DNA from 2 places in the Paenibacillus sp. P36 genome. Region 2 is predicted to be linked to the other one. Evidence: riboswitches for the same ligand, from Rfam matches in the RefSeq annotation. Region 2 holds a riboswitch; the other holds the start of a gene.
The links. A riboswitch is a leader RNA that binds a small molecule or an ion and turns the genes downstream of it on or off. The one in region 2 is predicted to bind ZMP and ZTP.
Positions count from the first base shown of each region.

Region 1: it holds a riboswitch for ZMP and ZTP, as region 2 does, so the genes downstream of both, ACKTT9_RS21480 (GNAT family N-acetyltransferase) here and rpiB (ribose 5-phosphate isomerase B) in region 2, are expected to answer to the same signal.

Region 1 covers NZ_AP038372.1:4,775,569-4,780,715, reverse strand. The annotation lists gene ACKTT9_RS21500 (dienelactone hydrolase family protein) at 1-288, shown strand, start outside; gene ACKTT9_RS21495 (DUF2441 domain-containing protein) at 293-880, shown strand; gene ACKTT9_RS21490 (alpha/beta hydrolase) at 968-1,927, shown strand; gene ACKTT9_RS21485 (CBO0543 family protein) at 2,011-2,511, shown strand; ZMP/ZTP riboswitch at 2,584-2,663, shown strand; gene ACKTT9_RS21480 (GNAT family N-acetyltransferase) at 2,713-3,789, shown strand; gene ACKTT9_RS21475 (Gfo/Idh/MocA family protein) at 3,864-4,961, shown strand; gene ACKTT9_RS21470 (class I SAM-dependent methyltransferase) at 5,080-5,147, shown strand, end outside.
Region 2 covers NZ_AP038372.1:45,989-51,135, reverse strand. The annotation lists gene ACKTT9_RS00230 (MFS transporter) at 1-395, shown strand, start outside; gene glyA (serine hydroxymethyltransferase) at 455-1,705, opposite strand; gene ACKTT9_RS00220 (TIGR01440 family protein) at 1,748-2,353, opposite strand; gene rpiB (ribose 5-phosphate isomerase B) at 2,365-2,823, opposite strand; ZMP/ZTP riboswitch at 2,927-3,007, opposite strand; gene ACKTT9_RS00210 (low molecular weight protein arginine phosphatase) at 3,065-3,667, opposite strand; gene ACKTT9_RS00205 (manganese efflux pump MntP family protein) at 3,743-4,303, opposite strand; gene ACKTT9_RS00200 (L-threonylcarbamoyladenylate synthase) at 4,368-5,147, opposite strand, start outside.

The DNA of each region.
Region 1 (5,147 bases), 4.0 Mb from region 2:
GAACTTTTTTCAGCTGTAGTGCCAATTTCAGGGTGGTTTGAGCCGGGGCAGGCTAATTTACTAAAGGATATACCCATTTGGGCATTTCATTGTGTGGACGATGATGTTGTTCGAGTATCCGGGACAGAAGATATGGTTAGATCGATAACAAAGATAGGTGGAAACATCAGAGCGACATACTACTCCGAGCTGGGTCACAGCCATAAAGTCATGGAAGAAACGTATAACAATCAAGAATTATATACTTGGCTTCTGAAACATAAAAGAAATGAACCAATCGGAGGATAGGAGCATGAATGTTTTGGATGTTTATCACATTGTTACTAGGAATAAGATGTCTCTTGGGCAAGTGATCTATTTTGATCATGACCAGAAAAACACATTGTACCGTTTCTTTTTTGAAAAAGAACAATTAAATGCCAAAGGCGAAGATTTTATTCAAATTCTCAATGATCATTACACGAATGATGGCTTGAAACTTGATAAAGAAAATGCCGAAGTAGCTGTTAAGTATGTAGGGCAAACAATTAGAGCTATTAGAGAAGCGCTAGTTGAGATGGTTAGACTTCAAGAATACCCTGAATATCCTTCAAGATTAACTTGTTTATATGCTGCGAAAAGTTATGGAGATGCTTTGAAATGGAAAAGTATTTTTGAATCCTATCATCGGAAAGTTTTGCAAATCGTTAAGCTTCGGGTTAATGGAAGTTACTTTGAGGGCGATGGAAATCTATTGCCTAAGGAGGATGCGATCCCTTTTTCCTTAAAAATTGAACAAGCTAGAGAATACTGGAAGGGGAATGTGAGCAACGAACTTCCGGAGCTTTTGATTAATGGAAAAATTGAAGTAATTGAAATAATAGATGAGTTCACCGCTTAAGGATTTACAAACAAACAGATTAATTTCCCCTCAAATTGGTTAATAAATTGGGACCATAAATGAAGCCAAATGAAAGGTGGTTCCAAAATGAAGAAGAAGATCGTACTTGAACAAGCTGCTCAAGATTTCGTTGAAGCTACAGCAAATCCACCATTTCTCTTTGATTTAGGACCAAAGAAAGGAAGGGAAGCTGTTGACGAAGTTCAAGACGGCCCCATAACAAAGCCGCCTGTTGACGTGGAGAATGTAACCATTCCGGGAGGGCCCAAAGGGGACATCTCTCTAACCATTTTTCGTCCACAAAACATTTCAGGTTCTCTACCTGTGATTCTCTACACCCACGGCGCTGGCTGGGTCTTCGGAAATGTCCATACGCATGACCGATTAATTCGAGAATTAGCGGTAGGGTCTCAGTCCGCGGTTGTTTTTACAAACTATAGCCTGTCGCCGGAAGCCAGATACCCTGTTGCGATTGAGGAAGTATTTACCGCGCTCAAATGGGTTGCCGAACATGGCAAAGAAAAGGGATTGCATCCAGACCATATTACAGTTGCAGGGGATAGTGTCGGTGGTAACATGAGTGCTGCCATTACCTTAATGGCCAAGGAGCGCGGTGGCCCTCAGATCCGCAAGCAGGTGCTCTTTTATCCAGTCACTGATGCATCGTTTGAGACGGACTCATATAAAGATTTTTCAACAGGATATTTCCTTCGCCAGGATGCTATGAAATGGTTCTGGGACCAATATACAACTGATCCAGGAGAAAGAGCGGAAATAACCGCCTCACCATTAAGAGCTTGCATAGAACAACTGAAAGGCCTTCCCGAAGCACTTGTCATTACGGCTGAAGCAGATGTACTAAGGGATGAAGGAGAAGCCTATGCGAATAAACTGAGAGAAGCCGGGGTTCGGGTAACAGCTGTTCGCTTCCAAGGCACTATCCATGATTTCGTTATGCTCAACGACTTAGCGGATACAGCTGCAGCTAGAGGGGCTATTCTGCTTGCAAATGCATGGATTCGCGAAAGGGAGAGAACCGCATTATAATCGGGCGTGCAGGAAATCTGAATACCTATAATTGGATCAGGGGACTATAAAAGTTAAACGATGCAATGTTATGGGGTATTCGGATGATTTTCATTGCTATGGCTGTTATATCTGTCCTTTCGGCATGGCGTTGGGGAGACTGGAGAAATTGGCAAAAATATCATGCAACAATGTTATATTTCTTGCTTGGAGACGTATTTTATGTTCTGCTGACTAAAGATTACCCGCTATGGCAGCACCAACCCAAGCCGCCAATTGATAGTACGATAGGGACTGAAATATGCTGTTTGGTTGCATTTGCAGCTACAACGCTGATATTTCTTGGTTTATACCCCAAAGGAATTGCAAAGGCAGCATTATGGATAGGATTATGGGTCGTCATATATTCCCTCATTGAGGTCATCTACATATTTACAGGAGCGATCAAACATTTTCATGGCTGGACCATGCTGTATTCCGTCGTGTTCAATATCATCACGTTCCCAATGCTTCGTTTACATTTTAGTCGCCCAATACTTACGTATGCGATTTCCATACTATTCGCTATTGGATTATTAGTCATATTCAAAGTTCCAATTCAATGATCGGTTTGGCTGAAAATAATCTTTTTATTCATCTAGACGGCTTTATTTTTCCTTTGTATAATAAAGGGAAATTATGGTATGCGTAACTGGCGAAACGTAGAGGACTACGGGGGAGCGCATATGGCATATAGCCGATCGCCTGGGCAGAGCGTTTGATCCATTGGGTCAAGTGCTCTTTTTATTTCTGAGGAGATGATGTCGATGAAGAGGACAAGGCATGTCGGAGTTGTGCTGTACGATAAGGTAGATACATTGGATTTTACCGGTCCACATGATGTTTTTGGGGTAGCTGGATACTTGGGCAGTCATTTCCAGGTCTTTACAGTAGCCGAAAAGGAAACCCCGATGACAACCGTTAGCGGCATCACGATCACGCCACAATTTAGTTTTGATACTTGCCCTGCCATTGATATTCTCATCGTGCCTGGAGGGTGGGGAGCTCGCACAGAAATAAACAATGTACGACTGATCAATTGGTTGCGTGAGGCGGCTAACAACGCTGAAATTGTTCTTTCAATATGTACTGGAGCCCTGCTGCTGGCGAAAGCGGATTTATTGGAGGGGCTTCGCGTGACAACGAATCGGATGGCGTACGACCTTTTACAAGGCATGCTTTCTCCTGGTACGACGGTTGTGAAGAATGTTCGCTATGTTGATAACGGAAGAATTGTCATGTCCGGCGGTGTAACTACAGGGTTCGATGCGGCGTTACATGTTGTAGCCAGGTTGTCCGGTGAAGCATTGGCGATGGAAACGGCAGCACGGTTGGAGTACCGCTGGCAGAGCAAACTGGACATTCGCAGAGCAGAGCTGGCAGATGCAGAGTCGGTGCGAGAGCTTTTGGTACATGCCGCCAGGTGGATTGAGCGGACGCAGGGCTTTATACAGTGGCGCGAGGAGAGGTTTTCACAATCGTATGTGTTGGATTTGATTCAACAGGATGAGTTTTTTGTGGCGCACATGGATGGAGTGCCCGTCGGCTGCTTTTCCATTCAATGGAGGGACGAAGAGATCTGGAGAGATCAGCACCATGAAAATGCTGGCTATGTACACCGATTGGCGGTCTCTCGGGACTATCCAGGCATGGGCATTGGCACGCGGTTGCTTAATTGGGCGGAAAGCTATATCAAAGAACAAGGGAAATCTTGGATACGCCTTGATTGTATGGCTGATAACGCGGCACTAAATAGATATTATACTCGTGAAGGATTTGCGTTTTGTGGACGGTATGAAGCGCAAGGATGGGCCGCGCACTTGTATGAACGGCAGATCCTTTAGTAAAATAAAATCTAGCAAAACATGTAACTTTCCTATTATCTTAGTGGCATTTAACGAAAGCGAGGAGAACGGTCATGTCATTAATCGAATTCGGTATTGTCGGCAGAGGGTGGAGAGCCGATTTTTATTTGCGGATTGCCAAAGCGCTGCCTAAGCATTTCGCCGTCCGGGCGATGCTAGTCCGTGACGAGGAACGCGGCAAGGAGATTGAAAAGGAGTGGGGTGTGAAAACCTATCGGGATATGGATTCTTTCGCTTCAAGCGGCTCACTTCAGTTCGCGGTCGTATGCGTTCCATGGGAGGCAGCGCCCGTCTGCACACTGGAACTGGCCGAGCGGGGAATTCCCGTATTGACAGAGACGCCTCCAGCTAAGGACATTCCCACCATGATCGACTTGTACGAATCGCTGAAAAAGCTGAAAGGACGCGTACAGGTAGCTGAACAATACTTGTATCAGCCGATGCATGCTGCGCGCATTGCTTTTGTGAGATCCGGCAAACTTGGCGATATTTCTCAAGCGCAAGTCTCAGCTGCGCACGGTTATCATGGAATCAGTTTGATACGAAAGCTGCTTGGCATTGATTTCGAGAATGCCGTCATCCGGGGACAGAGATTTACGTCGAATCTAGTGAAAGGACCTGGGCGTAATGGACCTCCCGAAAGTGAAATCATGGCTGATTCTGTCCAGGATATCGTTACTCTTTCCTTCGGAAATAAGCTGGCACTTTTTGATTTTACGGGAGATCAGTATTTTTCTTGGGTTCGCAAAAATCGTATACTCGTTCGTGGAAACCGCGGAGAATTAACAGACGAAACGTTCCGGTATCTACGGGATTTCAAAACACCGATATACGGTGATCTTCGAAGAATTGATACTGGCCATAACGGGAACCTTGAAGGCTATTATCACCGAGGCATTACAGCTAATGATGAATGGGTATATGAAAATCCATTTGTTCCCAGCCGATTATCTGACGATGAGCTTGCTATCGCTACGAGTTTAAATAAGATGGCGGACTATCTACAAGGTGGGCCGGAATGCTATGGGTTGGAAGAGGCCATGCAGGATCATTATTTATCTATAATGATGCAGGCGGCCATCGAGTCGGGAGAAGAGTTAACGACAACAACGCAGCCTTGGGCGCAAGGCGGTGTAAATGCTTCCTCCTAAATGAACAACTATTAGGAAGTAAGAACAGGCATATTTGAACGAGCTACCCGTATATCTTTGTTTTAATACAAGCTGGCTGCTGCCAGCACAAGACAGGACGTCAGAGGAGCGAGACGCTATGACTGATTATACGGAACGGAACCGCGAACACTGGAACACCCGTACAGCTGTCAATGCCGCAAGATA
Region 2 (5,147 bases):
TCAAAGGAAATTCCGACACCAGGATGATGTTGTTCGCCATGTTTCTGAACGTAGCCGGCTATACATATCTTGTATTCGGCAGCCAACCAATCATGCTTATGCTGCTAATGCTCGTTGCCACCATAGGTGAGCTGACCTATGTGCCTTTAAAACAATCGCTGCTTGTACAGCTTGTCCCCGACCACGCCCGCAGCTCCTATATGGCGCTCAGCAGCATGACGAATCGCGTTGCCATTATGCTTAGCGGACTAAACATGATCATCGGCGGTTTTCTGCCATCCGGAGCCATGGCGCTGTTTATTCTGCTAACCGGCGTCGCGGGAATTGGCTTGCTGGCGTCCATACTGCCGAGCCTGAAGGAAGCCGAGCAGAAGGTGCGTCATGCAGTAGTATAAAAAAAGGGCTGCTTCAAAAGGTCATTAAAGACCCTTTGAGGCAGCCCTTTCTATTTTGATTAGTAAGTTAAACCTGCGTACAACGGATATTGCGCCGTCAAATCTTTCACCATGCCGCGAGCTTTCTCAAGAACAGCCTCATCTTTCGGGCTTTTCAATGTAATTGCAATCACTTTCGCGATTGTTTGCATCGCTTCTACGCCCATGCCGCGGGATGTTACAGCCGGTGTGCCCAAACGGATACCGCTTGTGATGAACGGGCTTGTTGGATCGAAAGGAATCGCGTTTTTGTTCGCTGTGATACCAATCTCGTCAAGTACGTGCTCAGCATCTTTACCTGTGATGTTCAGGTTGCGCAGATCAACCAGCATCAAGTGGTTATCTGTACCGCCGGAAACAAGGTTAATGCCTTCAGCTGTCAGTGCAGTCGCCAATGCTTGCGCGTTGTCGATGACGTTTTGACCGTAAGTTTTGAATTCCGGTTGCAGAGCTTCACCGAAGGAAACGGCTTTTGCAGCAATCGTATGCATCAAAGGACCGCCTTGGGAACCAGGGAATACAGCTTTATCAATCGCAGCTGCCCAAGCTTTGCGCGTAAGAATCATACCGCCGCGAGGACCGCGAAGCGTTTTGTGCGTTGTAGTTGTAACGAAATGTGCATGCGGCACTGGGTTCGGGTGCAAACCAGCAGCAACTAGACCGGCAATATGCGCCATGTCAACGAAGAACAATGCGCCTACATCGTTAGCGATGGATGCCAATGCTTCGAAATCAATTGTGCGCGGGTAAGCACTTGCGCCAGCAACTAACATGCGAGGCTTATGTTTGAAAGCCGCTTTACGAACATCGTCGTAGTCGATGCGGAAGTCTTTTTCACTTACACCGTAAGCCACGAAGTTGTAAAGAATACCGGAAGCATTAACAGGGCTGCCGTGTGTTAAGTGACCACCGTGTGCCAGGTTCATCCCCAGAACAGTGTCACCAGGGTTAAGAGCTGCCAAGTAAACAGCCATATTCGCTTGTGCACCAGAGTGCGGTTGAACGTTCGCATGTTCAGCTCCGAAAAGCTCTTTCGCGCGGTCGCGAGCGATATCTTCTACGATGTCTACGTATTCGCAGCCGCCGTAGTATCTTTTGCCCGGGTAACCTTCTGCGTATTTGTTAGTCAGTACTGTACCCATCGCTTCAAGCACAGCTTGGCTGACGATGTTTTCAGAAGCGATAAGCTCAATTTTGTCGCGTTGACGACCAAGTTCTAGGTTCATAGCTTCTACGATTTTTGGATCTTGTTTACTTAGAAAGTTTGTCATATGGAATTCCTCCTAAAAGATAATTTATATCTATAAGTTAACCTAGCAATCCGCATCTGGCGCGGCTTGCTGATAGAGCTGCTCGGCAGCCTCAGGTGTGTAGACAGCTCTTGTTCCGCCAATCAATTTAGGCCGTGTAAAGGCCATGGTCACATAAGCATGACCCATATTCCGCACGGGCGGCCGTGCAGGCACAGCAACCCGCCGCAAATGCATCCCGATCAGCGTACTGCCAATATCGATCCCGGCATGCGCTTGAATCGTCTCGACGACTACAGGCTTCGCGAAGTGACGGTATGCGTAGGAGGCCATTGAACCGCCGGCTTTTGGCACAGGAATCACCGACACTGGCTCAAGCTGAGGGGAGATCGCGAAGAGATCTTCCTCAATGACAAGCGCGCGGTTCAAATGTTCGCAGCACTGAAAAGCCAAGTGCAAGCCGAACTCGCGGCTAATGCGCTGCGCCGCTTCAAAAATCGGCCGAGCTGCATCCAGTGTCCCCGACGTCCCAATCCGATGACCGAGAATCTCACTCGTGCTTGTACCAATGACCAGAATGTGACCTGGCCGTAGATTGCCCACCTTTACCAACTCGCGAAGATTTGCTTCCAAATCTTCTGCAATCGTGTGAAGTATGGAATTTGTCATGGTGGCCACCCTTATGGATGAATCGCGAAGCGATCTTCGATGCTTTGCACCTTGTTAATGCGGTTCTGGTGACGGACACCTTGGGAAAATTCTGTTTCCAGCCAAATTTTCACGATTTCCTCGGCAACACCCGGTCCGATGACACGCTCGCCTAAAGCAAGTACATTCGTATCATTGTGCTCCCGTGTGGCTTTAGCAGAAAATAGATCATGAACCAGCGCGCAACGGATGCCTGGAACCTTATTCGCAGCGATCGACATCCCGATGCCTGTTCCACAGATCAGAATTCCTTTGTCGGCTTCCCCGGAAACCACATCTTCACAAACCTTGAGCGCATAATCCGGATAATCAACGGAATCTGCACAGCTGCATCCATAATCTATGACCTGATGGCCCAAGGATTCAATAAAAGGAATAATAACATCTTTCAAACGATAGCCTGCATGATCCGCACCTAACGCAATTTTCATGGATAGAACGCTCCTTTGCTTGTTCGAATTCGACCCTTCTATTATATCCCAAAGTCCACCAGAAAACGAAAAAAAGAGCGGACACGCTAGAAATAGCGCGTTGCTCTTTTGCCCAGGCGACCGGCCGTATAGCTCAATGCTCCATTGTGGTTACTCCCACTCGTCGCCAGTTACATTGAGTCTTGCTTGATGAATCCATCTTATCGCATTATGCACGAGGTGTAAAGATGTCTTTCGCAAATCATTTCCCAGACTGCGAATCCTCTTTCCGCTCGCGCAGCTTCTTAACCAATTTATCTAAACTCCCGCTGATTTCATTCGCTGTTTGCCGGTAAACCTCTATAGGGCCTCCGAACGGGTCAGAAATATCGTAATCCGGGATGGCATCTTCCAACAGATAAATCCGATTTCGTTCTTCAACGGTTACTGTTTGTGAAAGAGCCTGCTTAAGCTGAAGCTCCGTGACCAACTTCTCTCTCTCCTCAATCGCTTGAAGGATACGCTGATCGTCCTCTACATATTCTTTGAGTGTAAAAATTTTATCAATCGCGCCCGGATACCGCTGGATAACCGAACGTTTATGCCCCATCGTCATCGTCAAAATGAGATCCGCCCACTTCACCTCAGACTCCTGAATCGCTAGTGAACGAATGGGCTCTTTGAACCCTGCCTCCTGCAGCAGTGTCGCACTATTTCGGGAGATCGGAGCGCCCGTCATTGCGGATACGCCAGCTGAACGAACTTCTGCCGCAAGTCCTTCTTGGTGCACCCTGATACGCAGCAAACCTTCGGCTAATGGACTGCGGCACGTATTTCCTGTACAGACAAATAGAATTCGCAACATGAGATCCTCCTCAGAGTTTTGCGTAGCAAAACTTTCTTCGTAAACATAGGCAGAGCCTGCTCCGCCTCCATTGTATCATAGCAAAAACTTGATCCCAAACGCGAGCAGAATTAGCCCGCCAAACGCTTCACCATACTCGCCAACCCAGCCGTTCACCCGTCTGCCAACCAATAAACCAGCTACAGAGAGCAGCGCGCCGAACAAACCAAATACAAGCACGGTTAACAGGATATCCGTCGCAAACATGCCTAAGGATACACCTACTGAGAACGAATCTATGCTTACACTAAGCGCAAAAATCGTAAGCCCCCATAAAGATCTATGATCAAAAGAGGTTGCTTCCTCTCCGCGGATCGAACTATACACCATATGGGAGCCCAAAAGGATGAGCAAACATCCGCCGGCTGCAGTGGCCACATTGCCAAGCAGAAGCGAAACATATTGTCCCATAAATATGCCCATTAACGGCATAATGATATGAAAAATACCAATCACCATGCTAATTTTAAAAATATCCAACAAGCGAATTCCCTTCATGCCGATACCTATTCCTAAGGAAAAAGCATCCAGACCCAAGGCTATCGCCATGATGAATATGGTGATGATCTGCCCAAATTCAACGCCAGTTACGAGCATAAGTGCTGTCCCCCTTGTCCGCTTTCTTAACCAAGATATGCGGACAAACTGGGAATCATGCTAGCTAAACACGTACTAGCCGGTGACCGGCTGCCTTGCGCAGACGGTTCATAATGGCCTGACCAATCCCCGTTTCCGGGCAGCCTTCTGCAGCAATATACTGAATCCCTTGCTGATCAAATTGCCTTAATGCAGCATACAGCCCCTGAGCAATCTTATCCGGTTCCGCTAACGAGCCGCAGGCAATGACCAAATCAGCTTCAAATAGAGAAGCCCTTTCCTCAAAAGTAAGGACCCCCGTCGATTCCCCTCGCTTTTTAGCGGCTTGAATGTCGCGCTGAATCCATTCAACCACTGCTTCAGCATTGTCTCCAGATACAATATGCATGTATCCCTTTGGCGCATAATGCGTATACTTCATCCCCGGAGCACGAGGCGTTTCTGAGACCTGCACATCTTCCCGCTCAGGCTCATGAATTCGAATAGCCTGCAGGGCGGACTGCAACTGCTCTGCCGTAACGCCGCCTGGACGCAAAATATACAGCTCACCATCTACAAGCTGAATCACCGTCGACTCAACACCGACCCCCGTGCCGCCGCCATCCACAATACCACCGATTCGACCGTCCAGATCTTCTCGCACATGTGAGGCCAGCGTTGGACTCGGTCGGCCAGAACTATTGGCGCTTGGGGCTGCTATAGGAAGCGCTGCTTTTCGAAGTAGCTCCAAGGCCACAGGATGATCAGGTATACGAATGCCAACCGTAGTAAGACCGGCAGTCACCAACGGCGAAATGCCGCCTGTTTTTACAGGCAGCACGATTGTAAGAGGGCCAGGCCAGAA